DNA from 4 places in the Brevibacillus sp. genome. Region 1 is predicted to be linked to each of the others. Evidence: riboswitches for the same ligand, from Rfam matches in the RefSeq annotation. Region 1 holds a riboswitch; each other region holds the start of a gene.
What was found. A riboswitch is a leader RNA that binds a small molecule or an ion and turns the genes downstream of it on or off. The one in region 1 is predicted to bind S-adenosylmethionine.

Region 1 (5,462 bases):
ATGGCAGCAGAAACTTTGTTTACTAATAGTTCCTCAACCAATAAAGAGTACGATCGTAGCGAAGCAAAAAAATATGCTGAAAAGTATGCTGAGCGACCAGGAAACAAAAATTACGCAAATTACGGAAGCAACGGCGATGGCGGCGATTGCACAAACTTTGTCTCTCAGGTATTACATGAAGGTGGAGGTCTGGGGTTTCATGGGAAGATTGGTTACAATAGGAATGAAAAGGATTGGTACTATTACGGTCCACATGTTCCTAAAAATACGAATGATAAAAAATCACGCACATCATCTTGGACCGGCGCTCATCAATTTCGGGAGCATTGGGCTGTAGTGAATGGCTCTGGAGGGGAATTTGCTTATCAAGCTAAAAAGTACTCAGTTCAGGATGCACAAGAGAATTTTGATGATATTTATCAAGATTTAAATACTGGTGATATTGTTCAATATGTCGATGAAAACGGAAGGACAGTACACTCACAAGTCGTACACAAGTTCAAAGATGGTGATGTATATATGGCGCAACATTCTGTTAATGATGAAGATTATTATTGGGGAACAGATTTGCGGTTAAGCGAATGGCTTGATTATGGTGGTGCGTATGTAATTACCATAGAGATAAAAAAATAAGGACAGATTTTTGTCAATTGGAGATGATTTTATGCGTAAGCTGAATAAGTTGCTAGTAGTAACTTTGTCTGCTGCAGCTTCCCTGAGTTTAGGCATCATCGGGGTTGACGCATATGCCGATAAACAACAACGTCTAGCCCAAATGGAGAAGGAATTCAAAGAACAAGAAGAAATCTTGGATAAGAAGTATACTGACAAACAGGAAAAAAAGGTAAAAGATTTATCGTGGGAAGTTGGTAAACTGAAAAAAGAGCTACATCCCGAAGATCCTGAAGAAGTTTTAAAAAGGAAACTGAGCGCCTTCAAACAAATGACGCTCATTCATGAAAACTCTTATAAGGGCGAAAATGTTGAAGAGGTGGATTTCAATGATCCAAAAGTTATCAAGGTTTTGGAAGCGATCGAGAAAAGAAAACAACTCATTGAACGAATGGAAAATGAGCTTTCGGGAAATGCGAAATTGACAACTGGTAAGTCTGCACAAGAATTACTTGACGAATTCGAGCAAGAAAAAATGGAATTAAGTGACACAACTAAGGACACAAGAGAATAAAGGGGTATTACGAATCAAAGGGGGTGTCTCAAAGTCAATTTTTCGGCTTTAGAGATACCCTTTTAAATTTCAAACACCTTGGTAAATCATGTTTCTGATTTTTCGATGTTAGCGAATTCTCCCCTGTTGATCGCTTGACAGAACGGTTTGGTCAGGCGGCCTTTTTTATGTAATATTTCCCTTTTTCGTCTGACTATTTGGCGGAGAAAAAATGTAGTCGGGGGGCGCGTCACTGGTCGCCATCCGGGAGAAAGACAGGGCGATCGCTTTGTACGAGAAAACGGGCTTTGCTATCTGTGACCAGTCGATTTTTCCGGAACAAAACGGTCATGATCGTTTTGTTGACCGCAAGCGGTACTCGTCCGCGATGAGAACAAACAAGTAATCGGCTATGCCTTGTACAGACGGATTTTTGAAAACGGAAAACAAACGACAGCTTTGCTGTTTCAGTGTGAGGCAAGGCCGGAACGGGCCGACCGGGAGGCGATTGTCAGAAGTGCTCTTGCCCATGTGTTTTCGCCATGGGACAAGGAGCTGTATCGCCTCACGGTCAATTTGCCAGTTTCCAACGAAATGGCCATCCGTATTTTGCAAAGGGCAGGTTTTGACGTGATGGCCGAGCAAGTATTCATGACCAGGTCGCTCGTTTAAGCCCAGATCACTCGACTGACGGCTAGGGTTGCGCGTGATACGGAAACGTGATCGTGAATTTGGTGCCGACTTTTGGCTTGCTGGACACGCTTACCGACCCGCCGAACGCGTGGATGACGTGATAGGAGTACGTAAGCCCGAGACCGGTTCCGCTTGTTTTCGTCGAGAAATAAATGGACCCGAGGCGTTTGATCTGGCCTTCGTCCATCCCGATGCCGTTGTCTTTGATGATCAGCATGGCGTTGCTTTTCTCAATGAACAGCGAGAGGGACACTTTGCCGTTGACCGTCTCCTCACAAGCTTCGATCGCATTTTTGATGAAGTTGACCAAGACTTGTTTGAACTCGTCGGGATTGGCCAGGATCGTGACAGGCTTTTCATAAGCTTGCAGCTCCAGCTCGACATTGTGCATATTGGCAAAAGGCAGCATGACTTCCCGCACGACGTAAAGCTGGTCGCATACGTTGATTAGCTCGGTGCGCTCCTTGAGCGGCTTGGACAAAGCGAGATACTCGGTCAGGATCGCTTCCGTCCGCTGGATTTCGTCCATGCTGATGCGGATGTACTGATCGGTTTTCGTAATATTCTCGGGATTTTCCTGAATCAGGCGCAAAAATCCTTTGACCGCTGTGAGCGGATTTCTCACCTCGTGAGCAAGCGATGCGGCGACATGGCTCATCGTTTCGATTTTTTCATTTTGGGCGTGTCGAATAAACAGTTCTTTGTCGGATACGCACTTGCTAAATAGCGACAACAAGAGCCAAATTCCGACAAAGTTTTGAACGGGGATCACGAACAAGTAGTAGGCAGGATGATGGGATACATAGGTGGGAAAGTATAGATAGGTCAACCCCAAAGCTACCAGGGAAAAGAGCGCGCCCGTCAAAAAAATATACAGTGTTTTCCGATAACTGGCTTTGTAACGCCGATACATCAGGAGGGAGATGGCAAAGGTGACAACCAGGGCAAGCAGCGCGAGCCAGATGCCTTCACCACCCAAATAATAGCGGTATAGCGCGGACTCGATCAGCAAGACCAGCGCGATCCGCACTCCCCCATAGACTAGGGCAAAAAATACGATGATGTGCCTGATATCGAAAATCACGCCTTCCGAGACGCTGGTCGCGAAGGTCATGGCCAGAAACATGCAAATCGAGCTGGTCACAAGAATGAAAGCGCGGCTGTAATTGCGCATTCGGTCGCGGTAATAAATATTGAACAGGACAAATGGCGTCAGAGCAAAAAACATCTGCAAAATTACTTCTTTTAGTAGAATCATCGGACATCCCCATCGCAAATTTGCATGGCTGCTTCAATCTACGATATTTCGACAAGAGCCTACACGATTCCTCCAAAATTTGGACGCGCCGACGGAATAAATTTAAAGGAGAAAAGTTTTAAAAACCTAGTTGACAGATGGGTAAAACACGGATTATAGTCTCTATATACTAATACAAAGGTTTCGAAAATAATAACTACTCTTATCCAGAGAAGGCTGAGGGAATGGCCCTATGACGCCCGGCAACCTAGCTGGCAAGATCAATGTCTTGCGAGCCAAGGTGCTAACTCCAACAGGTAGCGATACCTGACAGATAAGAGGCGCGAATCTTGTCGATCAAGCCTCTTTCATCTGTTGAAAGAGGCTTTTCCTTTTGGAAAGGGAAGGTCGTCGCCTCCTCAGCTTGCAGCACAACAAGGAACAAAGAAAAAGGGGGATTTTTCGATGAAAAAGAAACTGGGCCTTATCACATCACTCGTACTGGCAGTATCGGTGGCCTTGACCGCGTGCGGCGGCGGAGCCGATACGAAAAACACGGCGGCAAACGGCGCTTCCGGCGAAAAAGCGAAGCGGATTGCCCTGATCATGCGCCAAAATGTAGGAACGTTTTCGGCTCAATACATTAACGGTGTGAAGCAGGAAGTCGAGAAAAACGGCGGAGAGCTGACAGTATTCAACGCAGATACGGATTTGTCGAAAATGGCGTCGAATCTTGACGCTGCGGTCAACCAAAACTTTGACGGCATCCTGATTGACCACGGTACAGCGGAAGCGTTGCAACAAGGTACGCAAAAAGCTGTCGACAAAAAAATCCCGGTCGTTCTGTTCGACACAGACATCAAGCTGCCTGGCGTGCCGATTGTCGAGCAAGACGACAACAAGCTGGCAGAGCTGAGCCTGGAAAAGCTGGCGGCAGATTCCGGCGGCAAAGGCAACATCGTGAAAATTTGGGTGGCAGGCTTTGCTCCGATGGAAAAACGTCAGGTGACTTATGAAGCGTTCCTGAAAAAATATCCGGATATCAAGGAAGTCGCCGCTTTCGGTTCCGCGACAAACAACACAGCGCTGGATACCCAAGCACAGATGGAAGCCATCCTGAAAAAATATCCGAACAAAGGCGACATCACGGCTGTATGGGCATCTTGGGATGAATTTGCCAAAGGGGCAACCCGTGCGATCTTGCAAGCAGGCCGCACAGAAATCAAAGTATACGGCATCGACCTGAGTGATGAAGACCTGCAACTGATCCAGGAAGCAAATTCGCCATGGGCAGCGACTGCAGCCGTAGATCCATCGAACATCGGACGCACTCACGCAGCGGCTATTTTCCAAAAAATCAAAGGCGAGCAAGTGCCAGACAGCGTGAAGCTGAATCCGGTGTTGGTGAAACAAGAAGATTTGCCTAAGGACAAAAAAGTGACAATGGGCGACTTGTCCCAGTACGTGAAAGAGTGGGGCAAGTAAGCATATAAAGCTGGTTGATTTGGCTATTCCCGTTGATCAGTCAACGGGAATCTTGCTTATTTAAGGGGGTGCGAAAAGTGTCCAGCTTGCAGATGAAAGGGATTGTGAAGCAGTTCTCCGGCGTTCCTGCGCTGCGTTCGGTCGATTTTGAGGTCAAGGCTGGCGAGGTTCATGCGCTTTTAGGGGCGAATGGAGCGGGGAAAAGTACCTTGATGAAAATTTTGACGGGCGCGTATCAGTCTGACGGGGGGAGCATCACGATTGACGGCAAAGAGGTGTCGATCCAATCGCCCCAGGATGCGAAAGCTTTAGGCATCCAGTGCGTGTACCAGGAAGTGGATACGGCGCTGATCCCGTACTTGAGCGTGACGGAAAACATTTTGCTCGATCAGATTGTCTCGGCAGGCCGCAAAGGATTCATGAACTGGCCGAGCTTGCACAAGGAAGCGGAAAGCATTTTGCAGAGCTTCGGCTTTTCCATCCCTGTGCGCATGCTCGTCGAGGAATGTACGCTGTCCGAAAAGCAACTGATCCTGATTGCCCGCGCGACCGTGCAAAAAGCGAAGTACGTCATTTTTGACGAACCGACAGCTCCGTTGAGCACGAAGGAGAGCGAGCGGCTGTTTCTCATCATTGACCAGTTGAAAAAAGCGGGTGTCGGGATCATCTACATTTCCCATCGCCTGCCGGAAATTTTTGAGATATGCGACCGAATCACGATCATGCGGGACGGTCAACTGATCGTGACGAGCGAGACGTCCCACACGACGATGGATGAGGTCATCGGCAACATGCTGGGCAAAAGCTTCGAGGAAGAGTTCCCGAAAGTCGAAGTGCCTGTAGGCGGGGTGCTTCTGGAAGCTGCGGGAGTGGCTGGCGGCA
Region 2 (5,462 bases), on a different contig from region 1:
TCGTAGCCATCATCAAACGTAATCAGGACAGCATTTTCTGTCGGCAAGCTCCCGGTATCGACAAAGCGCAAAAACTCATCCAGCGTAATGGGATGCAGGTCATTTTCGTGCAAAAATGCCATATGTTCTGCGAATTGTTCGGGCGCAATCACGTAACGTTGGCCTGCAGCATCTGTCACATGATGATACGTCAGGACGACGACTTGATTGTTATACCACTTTTGCGGCTTTACCGTTGCTTTTTCGTTTCGCGTGACGTTTGGCTCAGCGTTTTCCGTCTCGCTTATGCTTATAGACGTATCGACTTGGGGAAAAGGTTGCACTTTTTGCGCATTCTTTTTTGACTGGTACAAATCACCAAGCCCCAATATCGTCACAACCAACAGTAAACAACTGATAAACACTGTCAGGAAGAGCCTTTTGTTCGGCAAAGAAACCCCTCCTTCACTTCCTCACTAGGAGATTCGACACAGTCCTACATTTTCCCTTTGATCAGGATTCACCAATAATTGGAAATTTCTTCCCATAACAAAAAGAGCCCAGTAGCTTTTACCAGGCTCTTTCTTTGCCGTGCTTATTTTGCCAGTTGAGCAGCCTCTTGCTTCAGAACTTCTGCTTTGTCTGTTTGCTCCCAAGGAACATTCAGGTCATTGCGTCCGAAGTGGCCGTAAGCCGCTGTTTGTTTGTAGATAGGACGACGCAGGTCGAGCTGTTTGATGATACCAGCTGGACGCAGGTCGAAATGTTTGCGAACGAGTTTCACGAGATCTTCTTCGGAAACAGTTCCTGTACCAAAAGTATCAACTGCGATGGATACTGGTTGTGCTACACCAATCGCATACGCTACTTGTACTTCGCACTTGTCAGCCAAGCCAGCTGCCACGATGTTTTTCGCAACATAGCGAGCAGCATAAGCACCGGAGCGGTCTACTTTTGTCGGATCTTTACCGGAGAACGCGCCGCCGCCGTGACGAGCGTATCCGCCGTAAGTGTCTACGATGATTTTGCGGCCAGTCAATCCAGCATCCCCTTGTGGTCCGCCGATAACGAAACGGCCAGTTGGGTTGATGAAGTATTTGGTTTCAGCATCCAGAAGTTCAGCTGGAACTACTGGTTTGATTACATGCTCAACCAGGTCTTGTTTGATTTGCTCCAAAGTTGTTTCAGGAGCGTGTTGAGTAGAGATAACGATCGTGTCGATGCGAACAGGCTTGTCTCCATCGTACTCAACTGTTACTTGTGTTTTACCGTCAGGACGCAGGTAAGCGAGTGTGCCGTTTTTGCGAACTTCGGTCAAACGACGAGCCAGTTGGTGGGACATGCTGATCGGCAATGGCATCAACTCAGGTGTTTCGTTGCAAGCAAAGCCGAACATCAGACCTTGGTCACCTGCACCAATCGCTTCGATCTCAGCGTCAGTCATTTTGCCTTCGCGCGCTTCCAGTGCTTGGTCTACACCCAGTGCAATGTCAGCGGATTGCTCGCCGATTGCTGTGATAACACCGCAAGTGTCAGCGTCAAAGCCGAACTTAGCGCGATCATAGCCGATTTCACGAATGGTTTCGCGAACCAGCTTTTGAATGTCTACATAAGTGTTGGTTGTGATCTCACCCGCTACGAGAACCAGACCTGTCGTTACAGAAGTTTCGCACGCTACGCGAGCGTTTGGATCTTTGGACAGGATGGCGTCCAGGATGGAGTCGGAAATTTGGTCACAAATTTTATCCGGATGTCCTTCGGTTACAGACTCAGATGTGAACAGACGACGACCTTTTTGCAAAGCCATGAGAAAATACCTCCTTTGACCTCATACAAATAGTTTGGTAGCCGAGTCAGGATTTTATCGACGTAAACGCAAATAAAAAACCTTTTCCATCTTTCGGAGGAAAAGGTTTGAGCGCTTTTAGCTTCCTTCATCCTCTTATCGGCCAGAACAGATTTCCGTCCTGCTGGTTAGCACCGCTCTAGTCGGTTGCCGGGCTTCATAGGGCCAGTCCCTCCGCCTGCTCTGGATAAGAGTATCCATTACGGATTATAGAATAATTGTTTTTCGGGGTGGTGTCAATAGACTTTTCCCACAACTCCGGTTCGAAGCAGGCCAGCCTGTACAAAACGTTGATGAAATCGCCTGCGGGAAGCGAGCGATGATGACTGTAACGCATGGACAGCGCCTTTTGCACAAGCTGGTCAAGCCTCTTTATACTTGGTACGATTTGGCGATCAATACAACAACCTCGGCCCGCGTAGCGGTTCCCTGAGGCTTGAAGGTCTTGCCATATCCGTTCAGCCACTTTTTTTGCGTCAAAGCCTCGATCGCCGGCGATGCCCAGTAGTTGACCGGAACATCGCGATAAGAGGACACGCTGCGGCTATTCACAGCTACCCCTTTCGCCCTGGCGATCATGGTGGCCATCTCGGCCCGCGTTACCGCCTGATCAGGCTTGAGTTGACTGTTTGGATACCCCTTCAAGACTCCGAGCTGATAAGCTACCCCAAGGGTGTTGTACGCCCAGTGCTTTTTTGGCAAATCGGAAAAGACGTCCTTGCCCGTGTACATACTGGCTACTTTCGAGCCGGTGACACGCATCGTCGAAACGAGCATGGTCGCAAATTGGGCGCGGGTCACTGCCTGATCCGGCTTGAATGTTGCGTCGTCGAAGCCTTTGATGATGCCTTTGTCGCTGAGCTTGGCGATTTGCGCACGCGCCCAGTGGTTAGAAATATCCCGATAGCCGGAAATGAGCGGCTGCGGGCTGAGCGTCAATTTGTAGGAATCGTACTTGAAAGGCACGATGCTGCTCATGCGCACGAAATACTTCCCTTTAGGCAGCCGTATGCCGAAAATTTCACTGCCTTGGTCTGACCGCTCTGCCACTTCGGTTGTCGAAGCAAGCGCCACGTTCATGTTTTTCTCATTGTAAAGGGCGATGTGAAACCCGCTTGCTACCGGGATGAACGGAGCGCGAACTGTGACGTACGATTCCGCATCCAATGTAAATTGAAACCAGTCTGAATCTGTCGACGCCGGAATGGTTCCTGACATGACTCCTCCACTGGCAAGCGGAGCAGCTTTGCTATACGTATTATTCGGCTCGTTCCCATCTTTTTTCAACGGGGTAAAGGCGAGATCGAGGCGATATTCGCCGTTCATTGCATTTTGCTGATACTCGCTGATGCGAATGTAGTATTTTCCTGGCGAGACGTCCTTGCTTGCACGTTCGGAAGGATTATCCCTGTCGCTGTTATCGTATACCGGGTCCCAGACCGTATTTTTTCCCGGCTCTTGCTTTCCGATGGCAAGTACCAAGTCCACCCGCTTGTTATCAGGTGTGACCGTCACGTCCATATGCCCGTACTCGCGGACATAGTAGGAGAACCAATCCTGATCCCCTTCCTCATGGAAATTGCCCGTCACGCTGATCTGGTTGCCCACCAGCGGCCTTGCCGTAGCCATCGTATTGTTCGGTTCATTCCGATCCGGGTTGATGGTGAATTTGCTCGTCAGCACATAAGTAAACGCATTAACTCCACCGTTTCTCACCAGCTTGATGTTCATTCGCCCAGCTTTTGCAGGAACCGTTATCGTATCCCCGTTCCCGATATAGTAAGTGACCGGCTGACGATTTGCCGGATAAAAAGTCGCTGACATGGCTGAAGATACGCCTGAGTTTACGGATGCGGTGAGACTTACTTTTCCATCGTAAGGAACGTCCATCTTGAACCAGTCAACCGTATCGTTTGGCCCCAGATTGCCACGGACTTGCGCTTCGATCGGAAACGCCTTGGCTCTCTCCAAAACGTTGTTCGGCTCCAAAAAGTCGCTGGACAGCGCACTGCGCACTGCCTTGTTTACGTCCAGAAGACCGTAGCCCGCTTGCCGATCCCAGCCGCCTTCGCCAATATCTGTCGCCGTCTGATAAAGCATCTGCCTGACGTCGAGAGCAGACAGCTTGGGATGACGAGCCAGAATGAGAGCAGCCGCGCCTGCTACCTGAGGCGCCGCTACAGATGTTCCGGAAACTGAACCGTATTTGCCGCCGAGCTTGGTTGTATACACATTAAGCCCCGGTGCCACCAGATTCATCTCCGGCCCTGTATTCGACTGGTAAAGGACCTGGTTTCTTCCGTTTATCGCCCCCACCGCAATTACGGTCGGGTACGCTGCCGGATACGCGACACGGCTTGCCTCATTTCCGCTCGCCGCCACCAGAACCGCTCCGTTTCGTTCCGCGCGGTCGACCGCATTTTTCATAGCCCGGGAGTAAGCCATGCTGCTAAAAGACATCAAAATGACCTTTGCCCCCCGATCGAGGGCGGCGTTGATTCCTTTGGCGATCATGTCAACATCCGTAGTAGATGCGTTTTTGTTCAAGACTTTGACGGGCAAAATTTTGGCGTTCCAGACCACCCCGGCTACGCCGATCCCGTTGTTCCCTTTTGCCCCGAGGACCCCGATGACTTCTGTTCCATGCCCATTGTCATCCTGCGCACTTTTCCCCGGATTGACCAGGTTAACACCAGGGAGCAAATTCCCCTTCAAATCAGGGTGATTGTAATCGGCCCCTGTATCGAGTACAGCAATCGTGATCGCCTGATTGCTGTTCACCACTGACCATGCCTTGTCCGCTTTGATTTGACTCAGGTGCGTCTGGTTGCTCAGGTAGCTGTCATTGGAGGCAGGAGCAGCAGCGAGTGCCTGCCTGGCTTCCAAAGGAGCGACGGTGAGCAGCAGCGCCAGTGCGACGGTCACTTGAATTGATTTTTTCATAAAAAACAGTCCTTCCCTCTCTCCCTGCAAATCATGCAGCAAGAAAACCTCTGTCGAAGCCGTTTCCGTCATAAGGCCGCGTTTTAGCGGAAGGTTTTCTTAACGTATGAATACCCGCAAACTTTTGCAATCAATCCCAATACGTTCAAAAAGGTATTCGAGTATGATATTCCTCGTCCTAGCATAGCGGATAAAAAGGGCGAATTGCAACCCTAATTCCCCAATATTTGGAACGTTTTGGCAGTAGAAAAACCCTTTTCACCAGTGGCAAAAAGGGTTTCGTTCATTACTGCAGCAGACCTTTATTGTCTTCGGTTTCAGGCGCTACGTATGTTTCCTGTTTTTTTCTTTGGCGCGCTTGCGGAATGAAAGCAGTCAACTCTGTCACGTCTACTCCTGCTTTTTTAATCGAAGAGGACGGGATGTCAAATGCCCAGACACGCTGGCTGTTCGCTTCCACCTTCATGTTTTGCAAGGTGTAGTTGACGCGGGCAACCGCTTCGCCATCCTTGTCGTGCACCAGGATCGGCACCTCGGTAAACTCCAGGCGCTTCTCCAAACCGTTGCGGAATACAACAACGACTTTCAGACCGTTATCCTCGTTCGGCTTGATTGCGAGAACTTGCAAGTCCACCTGCCCAGCTTCTACCGGAGCTTCTGCCGCTGCTTTTTGCAAATACTGCTCTTGCTCACT
Region 3 (5,462 bases), on a different contig from region 1:
GCTTGTCTATCGTCCGGCTGACATTGATCGTGTTGCCCGGAATCGGCGAAGCAGAGATGATCACCGTGTCTTCCGGATAGATCGACACAGTGCGGTGCGATCCGGAAGCAATCCGGGTCAGCGCCGCCATCGGCTCGCCTTGACTTCCCGTGCAAATAATCAGCACCTGATTGTCTGCGTAGTTGTCAATGTGCTTGATATCAATCAGCATACCCTCAGGCATCTGGATGTAGCCCAGTTCTTGTCCAATCAGGAACACTTTTTCCATGCTACGGCCGATGACCGCGACTTTGCGGTTGCACTGTTCAGCGGCATCTACCACTTGCTGCAGACGATGCACGTTGGACGCGAATGTAGCCAGGATGATGCGACCGCGCGCTTTGCGCACCACATCGAGAATCCCCTCGCCAACTGTGCGCTCTGACATGGTGAAGCCGTAGCGCTCACTGTTTGTACTATCGGAAAGCAAAGCCAAAACGTCGCCACTCGCGCCGAGTTTGGCAATTTTGCCGTACTCTGTGGTCTGTCCGACTGGAGTCATATCAAATTTGAAGTCGCCTGTATGGATAACCATGCCTTCAGGCGTGTGGAGCACAACCCCGAGCGAATCCGGGATGCTGTGATTCGTACGGAAGAAAGTCGCTTTCAGTCGATTGAACGGAATTTCCGTATCTTCCGAGATCGGAATCATCTTCACGTCATTTTGCATGCGATGCTCTTCCAGCTTCGCCTTGACCAAGCCCAGGGTCAGACGACCACCGTAGATCGGCACGTTAATTTGTTTGAAAATATAAGGAATCGCTCCGATGTGATCCTCATGTCCGTGCGTTAACAAAAGTGCTTTAATCTTGTGCTGGTTGTCCACCAAATAGGAAATATCGGGGATGACCAGGTCGATACCGAACATTTCATTTTCGGGGAACTTCACCCCGCAGTCAATGATGATAATTTCATCCTCATACTCGACGCAATACATATTTTTTCCGATCTCGCCGAGGCCGCCCATTGCGAAAATCTTAACGTCGCTCAAACTCTTTCCTCCTAACTTCATCGTGCATGATTTTGGGAACCCGAACCAAGCATGCCATTCTTATTGTAACACAACGCGAGGCGTTCGTTTCATCCTGTCTTGTTAATTCCACACATTCATCTTCGGTCAATATTAGAAAACTGATACGCGGTATCTCCAACTCGAGCAAAAGCTGGGCATCAAGCGACTGCTCCGGCCGCAAGCCCCCTTTTGCACGTGTAAGGATTTTCTACGAATGACCGCTTCAAAAAGACTTCAGACTACATGGCAAGCCCGTTTTCCAACACGAAAAAGGAGAGCCTCCGCCATGCACTCTTCCATGAACATGTTCCTCACGCGCAGCTTTCTCGCTACACTGGCCGCAAGTTTGCTGCTGTTCTTTTTCCAGTATGCCCCAGCAAATGCCCAGCCGCCATATGCCAAATGGGGCAGATTGGCGATGCAGGAAACGATGCAAAAATATCCGCACGCGCAAATCGTAGACTATTTGCATGTCGGGCGCATAGCAAAAACGCCCACCACGTCAGAGGAGACGTTCAAGCTCTTGCTCCAGCAGGGCAATCGCAGGTGGGCGCTTCTTGTGCATATTGAATTTGAAAACCAAACGGAACGAGTCGTGAACATCACGTACGAAGAAACCGTCTGAGTCTAGTCAGCGAGCTGTTCCATTTCTTTCATCATTTGCTCCATGTCCATGTCCGCCGCCATGCCGTAAGCACGGCGCATGTTGCCGTCACCGTCGACGAGGAACATGCGTGCGGTGTGGGCAAAAGAACCGTCAGGCTGCTTCAGTACCGCAATCCCGAAGTCTTTCGTTACTTTTTCCACCGCCTGGGCATCTCCGCGCAAAAACTTCCAGCCGCTTTGATCAGCCTTGAACTTCGCTGCATACTGCTGCAAAACCTCAGCCGTATCAAAGTCGGGGTCGAAGGTGATCGAGACAAACTCAACCTTGTCGCCGAACAGCTTTTTCTCCTTCAACTGATCCTGAAGCTTGGACATGTTGTACGTCGTTGCCGGGCAAATATCAGGGCAATTGGTAAACATGAACTCGACAAGGCGCACCTTGCCTTTGCCTTGCGAGAACGTATAGGAAGTTCCGTCACTGTTGTCCAACGAAAAGTCCGCGATCGGCTTCATCACCGGAATCGGATCTTTTGCCAAGTATTTGTAGCCGAACACACCTACAATCGCAAGGATAATCAAGCCTGCCAGCACCGTAAACCAATGGCGCTGCAACGCTGACCCTTGTTGCTGTGCTCCTTCACTCACGATTTCCTGCCTCCCCTGCACATCTCATGCGCCATCCCGCTTTGCTTGCAGCGGCGAGCAGCGCACATTTTCTCTGTCTTTCTAGACTTCTTTTTCCCCAGGCCATGCCAGCATTCCGCCTACCATATTGGCAGCGTCAAAGCCAAGCTCACACAAATATTCAGTTGCCCGGTGGCTGCGTGCGCCGCTTCGGCACACCATGATGACCGGAATGTCTTTGTCCAGCTCGTCGGTGCGATGCGGCAAAAAGCCGAGCGGAATCAGCTTGGCCTCTTTGATATGGCCTTCGTTCCACTCCTCCACCTCGCGTACATCAATCACCTGAAGCTGTTCTTTTGCCGCGAGCTTTTCCAGCAGCTCTTGTGGTGTAATTTCCTTCACGCCATGGCTCATCGCGTTTTTTCCTCCTATATGTACAATCGTTTAGTCGTTTTCTGCCATTTCCATCATATCATAGGCCCCAGGCGTTTTCTAACGGCGGGAGCTGCGAAAGCGCCGAGATATAGGGGCAATTTTGTGACAGCAAGGCTCGGTTGCTTGCAAGTTCAAAGAATTTACAAAAATGACCATAAAATTATAAAATTACAAGTAAAAAACCATGTCTGCCAGTTCATGAAAAAGAACGCTGATAATTGATGAAGCTTAGCGTGAGGGGGAGTTATTTCTATGATGTATGTCCTTGGAATTTTGGCTGTTTGCACTCTGGCTGCGGTCCTCTTGTATGCCAAAAAAGGAAAACAATCTCGTGAGGCAACTCATTTGGTTTCAGATGAAGGAAACCCTCATACAAACCATGTAAACAGAGCTTACCAGACAGGCTCTCTGGATCTTATGGGCAACAGCATGAACGGGTAAATCTTTAAAATCCACAAAATCCACCCCGATAACTTAATCATTTGATGTTGACAGCGAAGTATGGTTTTTCATACAATTATGACAACAACTGAAAGCTACATTTTCATCAAGAGCGGTGGAGGGACAGGCCCTATGAAACCCGGCAACCAGCAAGCGAGTCTTGCGCGGTGCTAATTCCTGCAGAATCCATAGATTCTGAGAGATGAACGCACACCCGTGCATAGCCGGAGCCTTCTTCTACTCAGGAGAACGCTCCGTTTTTTTATTTCCTTACCCCCATATAAAAAGGAGAGATGATCATGTCTGACCAACAACAATGGAAACCGGAAACGCTCGCCGTACACGGCGGACAGGAGGTAGACCCGGTAACAGGCTCGCGCGCGGTTCCGATCTACCAAACGACTTCCTACGTCTTCCGTGACACGGAGCATGCTGCCAACCTGTTTGCTTTGAAAGAGTTTGGCAACATCTACACGCGCATCATGAATCCGACCCAAGACGCATTTGAAAAGCGCGTCGCTCTGCTCGAAGGCGGCGTAGGTGCGCTGGCAACCTCTTCCGGTCAGGCAGCCATCACCTTCTCGATTTTGAATATTGCGCAAGCGGGCGACGAGATTGTCGCATCCAGCAGCTTGTATGGCGGGACGTACAACCTTTTTGCCCATACGCTGCCACGCCTGGGCATCAAAGTACACTTTGTGGATCAGTCCAATCCGGACAACTTCCGCGCGTTCATCAACGATAATACCAAGGCGCTCTTTTGCGAGACGATCGGCAACCCTCGCATCGACGTGGCCGACTTGCAGGCAATTGCGGACATCGCGCACGAAAACGGCGTGCCGCTGATTGTCGACAATACATTCGCTTCGCCAATCCTGACCCGTCCGTTCGAGCACGGAGCTGACATCGTCGTTCACTCCACGACCAAATTCATCGGCGGACACGGCACGGCGATTGGCGGCATTATCGTAGATTCCGGCAAATTCGACTGGAACAACGGCAAATTCCCTGGTCTGACGACGCCAGACCCAAGCTATCACGGAGTCGTTTATACAGAAGCAGTCGGCCCGCTCGCCTACATCATCAAAGCGCGCGTGCAACTGCAACGCGATATCGGCGCTGCCGTAGCTCCTATCAACTCTTTCCTGTTCCTGCAAGGTCTGGAGACACTCCACCTGCGCATGGAGCGCCACAGCCAAAACGCACTCGCGGTAGCGAAATTCCTCGCCGAGCATCCGGCAGTGGAATGGGTCAGCTACCCAGGTCTTGAAGGCGACGCCAACTACGCACTCGCGCAAAAATATTTGCCAAAAGGCGCTGGCGCCATCCTCACCTTCGGCATCCGCGGCGGCGTGCAAGCAGGCAAAACATTGATCGAATCCGTAAAGCTCTTCTCTCATTTGGCAAACGTAGGCGACTCCAAGTCGCTCGTTATCCATCCGGCGAGCACGACGCACCAGCAAATGAACGAAGCGGAGCAATTAACGGCAGGAGTAACTCCCGGATTGATCCGTCTGTCTGTCGGAACAGAGGCGATCGAAGACATCATCGGCGATTTGAAGCAAGCTTTGGAAGCAGCTGTTGCCGTGAGCAAGGTATAGGTTTTCCTACAACACCATACCTTTTCATTCAAGCGAAAACGAAAAAACCACTCTCGTCAGGGAAGTGGTTTTTTCGTTTTTTTGTGTCTTTCACTGGATAGTCTCAACTAAATCAGCAGAGAAAAAAGAACAGATGCGAAAATCATTGAACTATTCATTCTAAATAACTTGAATTAACAGTTCGAATATTTTAGAATTTGATCTATGAAAAAAATGGGAAAAGGGTGATCCGCTTTGAAAATATGGAACATCGGCAGTGCACGCACCACCTACCAGCTCGACTTCGCTTGCTCACCGCTTTTTGAAGCCGCACTCGGAATCGCCGTCGCCACTTACGATCAAATTCACCACACGCTGGAGCATCCGCCTGAGCACTGGAGCAGCATGCTGAGCGCGCTTCCGCAATCCGTCCAGCTTGAAGTTGATTACGCCAAAAGGCACAACACTTGGAAGACGTTGCTGCAACTGCTCCACCACCAGCCTTTTGCCGATCTCGAATCGTTTTTGCGTGTTGTCAGCGAGCTGTCGGCAGAAGAGTTGCGCTACCACGCCCTGCCTTTTTTGGGCCAGGAACGACAGCAAGCACGCGAAAATGCCGCGCAGGGCAGCTCAGCAGACGCCGAGCTTTTGCAGGCAGCATGCCGGGACCACCTCTTTTTCGCAGCGTATATTGCCCATATCACCTCTGTCGACGCAAATGAACT
Region 4 (5,462 bases), on a different contig from region 1:
CGCGAGCAATGACGGCGAGAAAACAACGATTGCGCCCGCGCAAGCAGAGAAAGTCGCGCAAGCATTTTTGCAGACCGCGCTCGGTGAAGAAGCGAAGGCTTACGCGCATCAGGCGACAGAAGTTTATGCGGATGAGGATTGGCGCAACGGAACGTGGATGAACGTCAGCTATCAGCGGTTGGAAAACGGCAAGCCTGTCCCGTACGATGTCTTGACTGTCCAGGTGGACAAAAAGGAGCGCGTCGCCTTTTTCGGCAGGTTGAACGAGCAGGAACAGAAGCTGTTTGCCAAATTCGCCGCCTCCGTGCCTGAACTGAATCCGTTCCCGGTTGTCTACAACAAACAGCTGACTCGAGATGGTTGGGCGCTGGTTTTGGGCAAAGTGAACGACGAAGGCCAGACAGCGATGGTGAGCGAAATCGGCAACGGGCAAGACATCGATCTGTACCGGATTCAGCGGGACCGCAACGAAGAAGCGCAAAAGCCAAATGAAGCAGAGGCGTTAAAGCAAGCGAAGCAGCTTCTCGGCCGATTGCTTGGAGCTGACAGCGCGAACTATCGCCATGTGGAATCGAATAGCGCGGAAAAATTCATGCGCTATCATAACGGGTTACCTGTCATGGAAGATGTGCTGGATATTGAGCTGGGCAGCTCCGGACGTCTTCTGATGTTCAGCAAACCGACGAGAGCGTATTCCCCGTCTTCATTCCCGGATGCTGCGGAAGCTGTGGCGAAAAGCGCCGCCGAAAACGAGCTGGCCGCAAATATGAAGCTTGTATACGTGCAGCACATGTCCGAAGGGAAGGCGCTGAAACAGCCGACACTGGAATACAGGGCAGCGGTTTCCTTTTTCCAACAAGGAAGGCCGGTTTTCCTTGATTGGTACATTGATGCGCATAGCGGCAAGATCAACTACGGTACGGGAAACAACGGCTTTGCCTACGATCAACTGCAGCGGGAGCAGCCGCAGGCAGATGCGTTCGAGACACACGAACAGCCTGTCATCGTGCGTACGAAGGAAGAGGCGAAGGCGCTTTTGCAAACGGAATTTGGCGTCAATATCGAAGGCATGTCCTATCGGGAATCCGTAGATGATCATCAAAAGAACAAATCATTTAACTGGGCAGATAGCAAAGACCGCTGGCATGAAGTGACGATCGACGCGAAGACGAGCCAGGTAGTTGGGTTGCGCGTTCCCCGCACAAATACGCAAGTGACCGTGAAGCGCGAACAGGCCGAGCAGGCAGCCGTGTTCTTTTTGGCCAAATACGCCGATCCGGGCGTAAAAGAAGTGCAGCTTGCACAAGTGATGGAACCTGGCGCAGCCAATCCGGTTTCGTCAGGCAACTGGGTATTCCGCTATGTCATGAGCAAGGATGGGATTCCGGTGTTGGACAAGGGGCCAGATGCCGCTTACGAGGTGTCGGTAGACCCTTCGACCGGGAAGGTAAACAGCTTCCGGAATTGGCGAGAGACTCACAAGTTGACAGAGCTTCCTTCGTCAGCCGAGGTCGTTTCCAAACAAAAGGCTGCCGAGTCGTTTTTGCGCGTCATGCCACTCAGGCTTGTTTACCTGTTAAAAGATCAGGAAAACGATTGGCTGGATCGGCCGAGACTCGCGTACATTCCGTGGAGCGAGGAAGAGCTGGCAAGCAGTTTCATTACCATCGATGCCAAAAGCGGCGAGGCTGTAATCGAGCCGTAAGGACAAGAAAAAGAGGCTATCCCGCAAGCCAGCTGGAAGGCGGGGGGATAGCCTCTTCTTGTCATTTACCTAGCAGTCGTCACACGAACACCCAACAATGACCAGCAGGATAAACAGTACGAGCACCAGTGCGAAGCAGTCTCCAAAGATGCCATTTCCGCAGTAAGATGTACTCACGTTTGTTCCCCCTCCTTTCCGTTATGCTACAGTCTATACACGATCGCACAGATTGGCGTGGGCGGATGCCCGGTAAGCACAAAAATGGGCGCAGTCGGGAAGAAAAGCAGTAAATAATAGACAAATTCTCAATTGACGTAGACAGGACGCGGTGTTAAGATACTGTCAAACATGAAACCTGAAAGTCAAAAATGAATACCATGGTACAACTCTTATCAAGAGAGGCAGAGGGACTGGCCTGATGAAGCCTCGGCAACCGGTTAAAATCCGGTGCCAATTCCAGCAAAGCTACGGCTTTGAAAGATGAGAGGATGGTTCAGGCGCAATTGTATCCGCGGACAAATCCTCTTCTTTCAAAGAAGAGGATTTTTTTGTGCAAAAAAACTGCCGAGAATAAACGCCGCAAGGGAGAAAAGGAGTACGTCAATGAAACCCACTTTTCGCGAACAGCTTTCCCGGAAAATTCTGATTCTGGACGGTGCGATGGGCACGATGCTGCAACAGGCGAACTTGACCGCCGATGATTTTGGCGGCGAAGCCTACGATGGTTGCAACGAGCTTTTGAACTTGACGCGACCAGACGTCATTCGATCCATCCACGAAAAATATTTGGAGGCGGGAGCGGACATCGTCGAGACGAATACATTCGGAGCCACCTCCGTCGTGTTGGCCGAGTACGATGTCGCCGACAAGGATTTGGAGTTAAACATCGCTGCGGCCCGCCTGGCGAAGGAAGCCGTAGATGCCTATAGCACAACCGAGTGGCCGCGATACGTGGCAGGGGCAATGGGACCGACGACGAAAACGCTCGCTTTGACAGGCGGCGTCACCTTCGAGGAGCTGGTGGAGTCCTACTATCGTCAGGCAAAAGGACTGATCATTGGCGGAGCCGACGTGCTGCTGCTGGAAACATCGCAGGATACGCTGAACGTCAAGGCGGGGGGAATCGGCATCCGCAAAGCGTTCGCAGAGCTGGATGTGGAGTTGCCCGTCATGCTGTCCGGGACGATTGAACCGATGGGCACGACTCTTGCCGGTCAAAACATCGAGGCGTTTTATATCTCGCTTGAGCATTTGAAGCCCGTGTCCGTTGGGCTGAACTGTGCGACTGGCCCCGAGTTCATGCGCGACCATCTGCGCACGCTGTCCGGACTGGCTCAATGCGGAGTGAGCTGTTACCCCAATGCGGGCTTGCCGGATGAAAACGGACATTACCATGAGACGCCGCAAGGGCTTGCGACAAAAATGCGCGCTTTTGCAGAACAAGGCTGGCTGAACGTGGCGGGCGGCTGCTGCGGAACGACGCCCGATCATATCAGGGCGATGGCAGAAGCATTGAAAGACTGCAAGCCACGTCAGGCTGTCGATCAGGCTGTCAGCGCGGTATCCGGCATCGAAGTCGTGTACGTGGAAGATGACAGTCGCCCGCTGTTGGTAGGGGAGCGCACAAACGTCATCGGTTCGAAAAAATTCCGCGACTTGATCGCCGCAGGCCAATACGAGGAAGCGTCAGATATCGCCCGGGCACAAGTAAAACGCGGCGCTCACGTCATCGATATTTGTTTGGCTGACCCGGATCGGGATGAATACGCCGATATGGAAAAATTCCTGCAATTCGTCGTGAAAAAGGTCAAGGCTCCGCTGATGATCGACTCGACGGATGCAAAAGTAATGGAGCTGGGCCTGCGCTATTCCCAGGGAAAAGCGATTCTCAACTCGATCAACCTGGAAGACGGCCTGGAGCGCTTTGAAGAAGTAGCGCCGCTGATCAAAAAGTTCGGAGCGGCTGTAGTCGTCGGAACGATCGAGGAAGCGGGCATGGCTGTCACGCGCGAGAAGAAGCTGGAAGTGGCGAAGCGCTCGTACGATATTTTGGTCAACCAGTACGGAATTGCCCCGCAAGACATCATTTTCGACCCGCTGGTGTTCCCGGTCGGTACAGGGGATGAGCAGTACATCGGTTCTGCCAAGGAGACGGTTGAGGGGATTCGCCTCATTAAAGAAGCGATGCCGCTGTGCAAAACGATTCTCGGGGTCAGCAACGTGTCTTTCGGGCTGCCAGCAGCGGGCCGCGAAGTGCTCAACGCCGTGTTTTTGTACCACACGACGGTTGCCGGACTCGATTTTGCCATCGTCAATACAGAAAAGCTGGAGCGCTACGCGTCGATTCCCGAGGATGAGCGCAAGCTGGCGGAAGCGCTGCTGTTCGAGACAAACGACGAAACACTGGCTGCATTCACCGAATTTTACCGCCAGAAGAAAAAAGAAGTGCGGGTGGAAGCTTCCACGCTGACTTTGGAAGAGCGCCTCGCCCGATATGTCGTCGAAGGCTCCAAGGATGGCTTGACTGACGATTTGAAGCTGGCTCTGGAAAAGTATGCGCCGCTTGAAATTATTAACGGCCCGTTGATGTCAGGAATGGAAGAGGTCGGCCGCCTGTTTAACGGAAACCAGCTGATCGTAGCGGAAGTGCTGCAAAGCGCGGAAGTCATGAAAGCGTCCGTCTCGTTTTTGGAGCCGTTTATGGAAAAGAGCGATGCGGCGGCCAAAGGCAAGATTTTGCTGGCGACAGTCAAAGGCGACGTGCACGACATCGGCAAAAATCTGGTGGAAATCATTTTGGCAAACAACGGCTACAACGTGGTGAACCTGGGGATCAAGGTGCCGCCTGAGCAACTGATTGCCGCTTGCCGGGAAGAGAAGCCGGATGCGATCGGTTTGTCCGGTCTTTTGGTCAAATCCGCCCAGCAAATGGTCATTACCGCGCAAGACTTGAAAGCAGCGGGAATCGATGTGCCGATGATGGTCGGAGGTGCGGCTTTGACGCGCAAATTCACTTCCAACCGGATCGCGCCGGAATACCACGGAATCGTGTTGTACGCCAAGGATGCGATGGACGGACTCGACCTCGTCAACCGTTTGCAAAACCCGAACGAGCGGGAGCGTCTGGTCGCTGAGCAGCAAGAACTCGCTGAAGCGGCGGCAACGGCGCAACCCGTGGTGGTACAAGAGAAAAAAGCTCCGCTGCCTGCCCGTTCGGCGATTAGCAGAACCGTTCCGATTCAGTTGCCGCCAGACTGCGAGCGACACGTGCTGCGCCAGTACCCGATCAGCCATTTGCAACCGTACCTGAATTTGCGCATGCTGCTCGGCAAGCATCTCGGTGTGCGTGGAAACGTGGAAAAATTGCTGGAAGCGGGCGACGAAAAGGCGTTGGAACTGTACGGGATAGTCGAGGAGCTGTTGAATGAAGCGAAGCAGCAGGGAACGATCAAGGCGCACGGTGCCTATCAGTTTTTCCCGGCGCAAGCGGACGGCAACGATATTATCGTCTACGATCCAAACGACCACAGCAAAGTGCTGGAACGATTCTCGTTCCCGCGTCAGCCGGAAGAGCCGCATCTGTGCCTGTCCGATTTCTTGCGTCCGGTCGAGAGCAAGGAGATGGATTACGTCGGATTTTTGACGGTGACAGCAGGCGGCGGCATTCGCGAGCGCTCGACTGAACTGAAGGAACGCGGCGACTACTTGCGCTCGCACGTTTTGCAAGCATTGGCTCTGGAGCTGGCGGAAGCTTTTG

Region 2: linked by a shared signal. The riboswitch ahead of metK (methionine adenosyltransferase) and the one ahead of DEP07_RS22730 (sugar ABC transporter substrate-binding protein) in region 1 are both predicted to bind S-adenosylmethionine.
Region 3: linked by a shared signal. The riboswitch ahead of DEP07_RS04790 (homocysteine synthase) and the one ahead of DEP07_RS22730 (sugar ABC transporter substrate-binding protein) in region 1 are both predicted to bind S-adenosylmethionine.
Region 4: linked by a shared signal. The riboswitch ahead of metH (methionine synthase) and the one ahead of DEP07_RS22730 (sugar ABC transporter substrate-binding protein) in region 1 are both predicted to bind S-adenosylmethionine.

The regions. Positions count from the first base shown of each region.
Region 1 covers NZ_DOTK01000078.1:8,175-13,636, reverse strand. Annotated here, with positions in the region: gene DEP07_RS22750 (amidase domain-containing protein) at 1-633, shown strand, start outside; gene DEP07_RS22745 (hypothetical protein) at 665-1,186, shown strand; gene DEP07_RS22740 (hypothetical protein) at 1,583-1,837, shown strand; gene DEP07_RS22735 (ATP-binding protein) at 1,860-3,116, opposite strand; SAM riboswitch class I at 3,316-3,436, shown strand; gene DEP07_RS22730 (sugar ABC transporter substrate-binding protein) at 3,561-4,580, shown strand; gene DEP07_RS22725 (sugar ABC transporter ATP-binding protein) at 4,658-5,462, shown strand, end outside.
Region 2 covers NZ_DOTK01000049.1:87,656-93,117, forward strand. Annotated here, with positions in the region: gene DEP07_RS15675 (polysaccharide deacetylase family protein) at 1-431, opposite strand, end outside; gene metK (methionine adenosyltransferase) at 575-1,786, opposite strand; SAM riboswitch class I at 1,919-2,019, opposite strand; gene DEP07_RS15685 (S8 family peptidase) at 2,198-4,768, opposite strand; gene DEP07_RS15690 (SLAP domain-containing protein) at 5,055-5,462, opposite strand, start outside.
Region 3 covers NZ_DOTK01000022.1:11,149-16,610, reverse strand. Annotated here, with positions in the region: gene rnjA (ribonuclease J1) at 1-1,051, opposite strand, end outside; gene DEP07_RS04805 (YqzG/YhdC family protein) at 1,338-1,676, shown strand; gene DEP07_RS04800 (SCO family protein) at 1,679-2,302, opposite strand; gene DEP07_RS04795 (rhodanese-like domain-containing protein) at 2,384-2,695, opposite strand; SAM riboswitch class I at 3,258-3,366, shown strand; gene DEP07_RS04790 (homocysteine synthase) at 3,457-4,758, shown strand; gene DEP07_RS04785 (ArsR/SmtB family transcription factor) at 4,993-5,462, shown strand, end outside.
Region 4 covers NZ_DOTK01000079.1:184,459-189,920, reverse strand. Annotated here, with positions in the region: gene DEP07_RS24255 (YcdB/YcdC domain-containing protein) at 1-1,705, shown strand, start outside; gene DEP07_RS24250 (YjcZ family sporulation protein) at 1,775-1,882, opposite strand; SAM riboswitch class I at 2,092-2,192, shown strand; gene metH (methionine synthase) at 2,309-5,462, shown strand, end outside.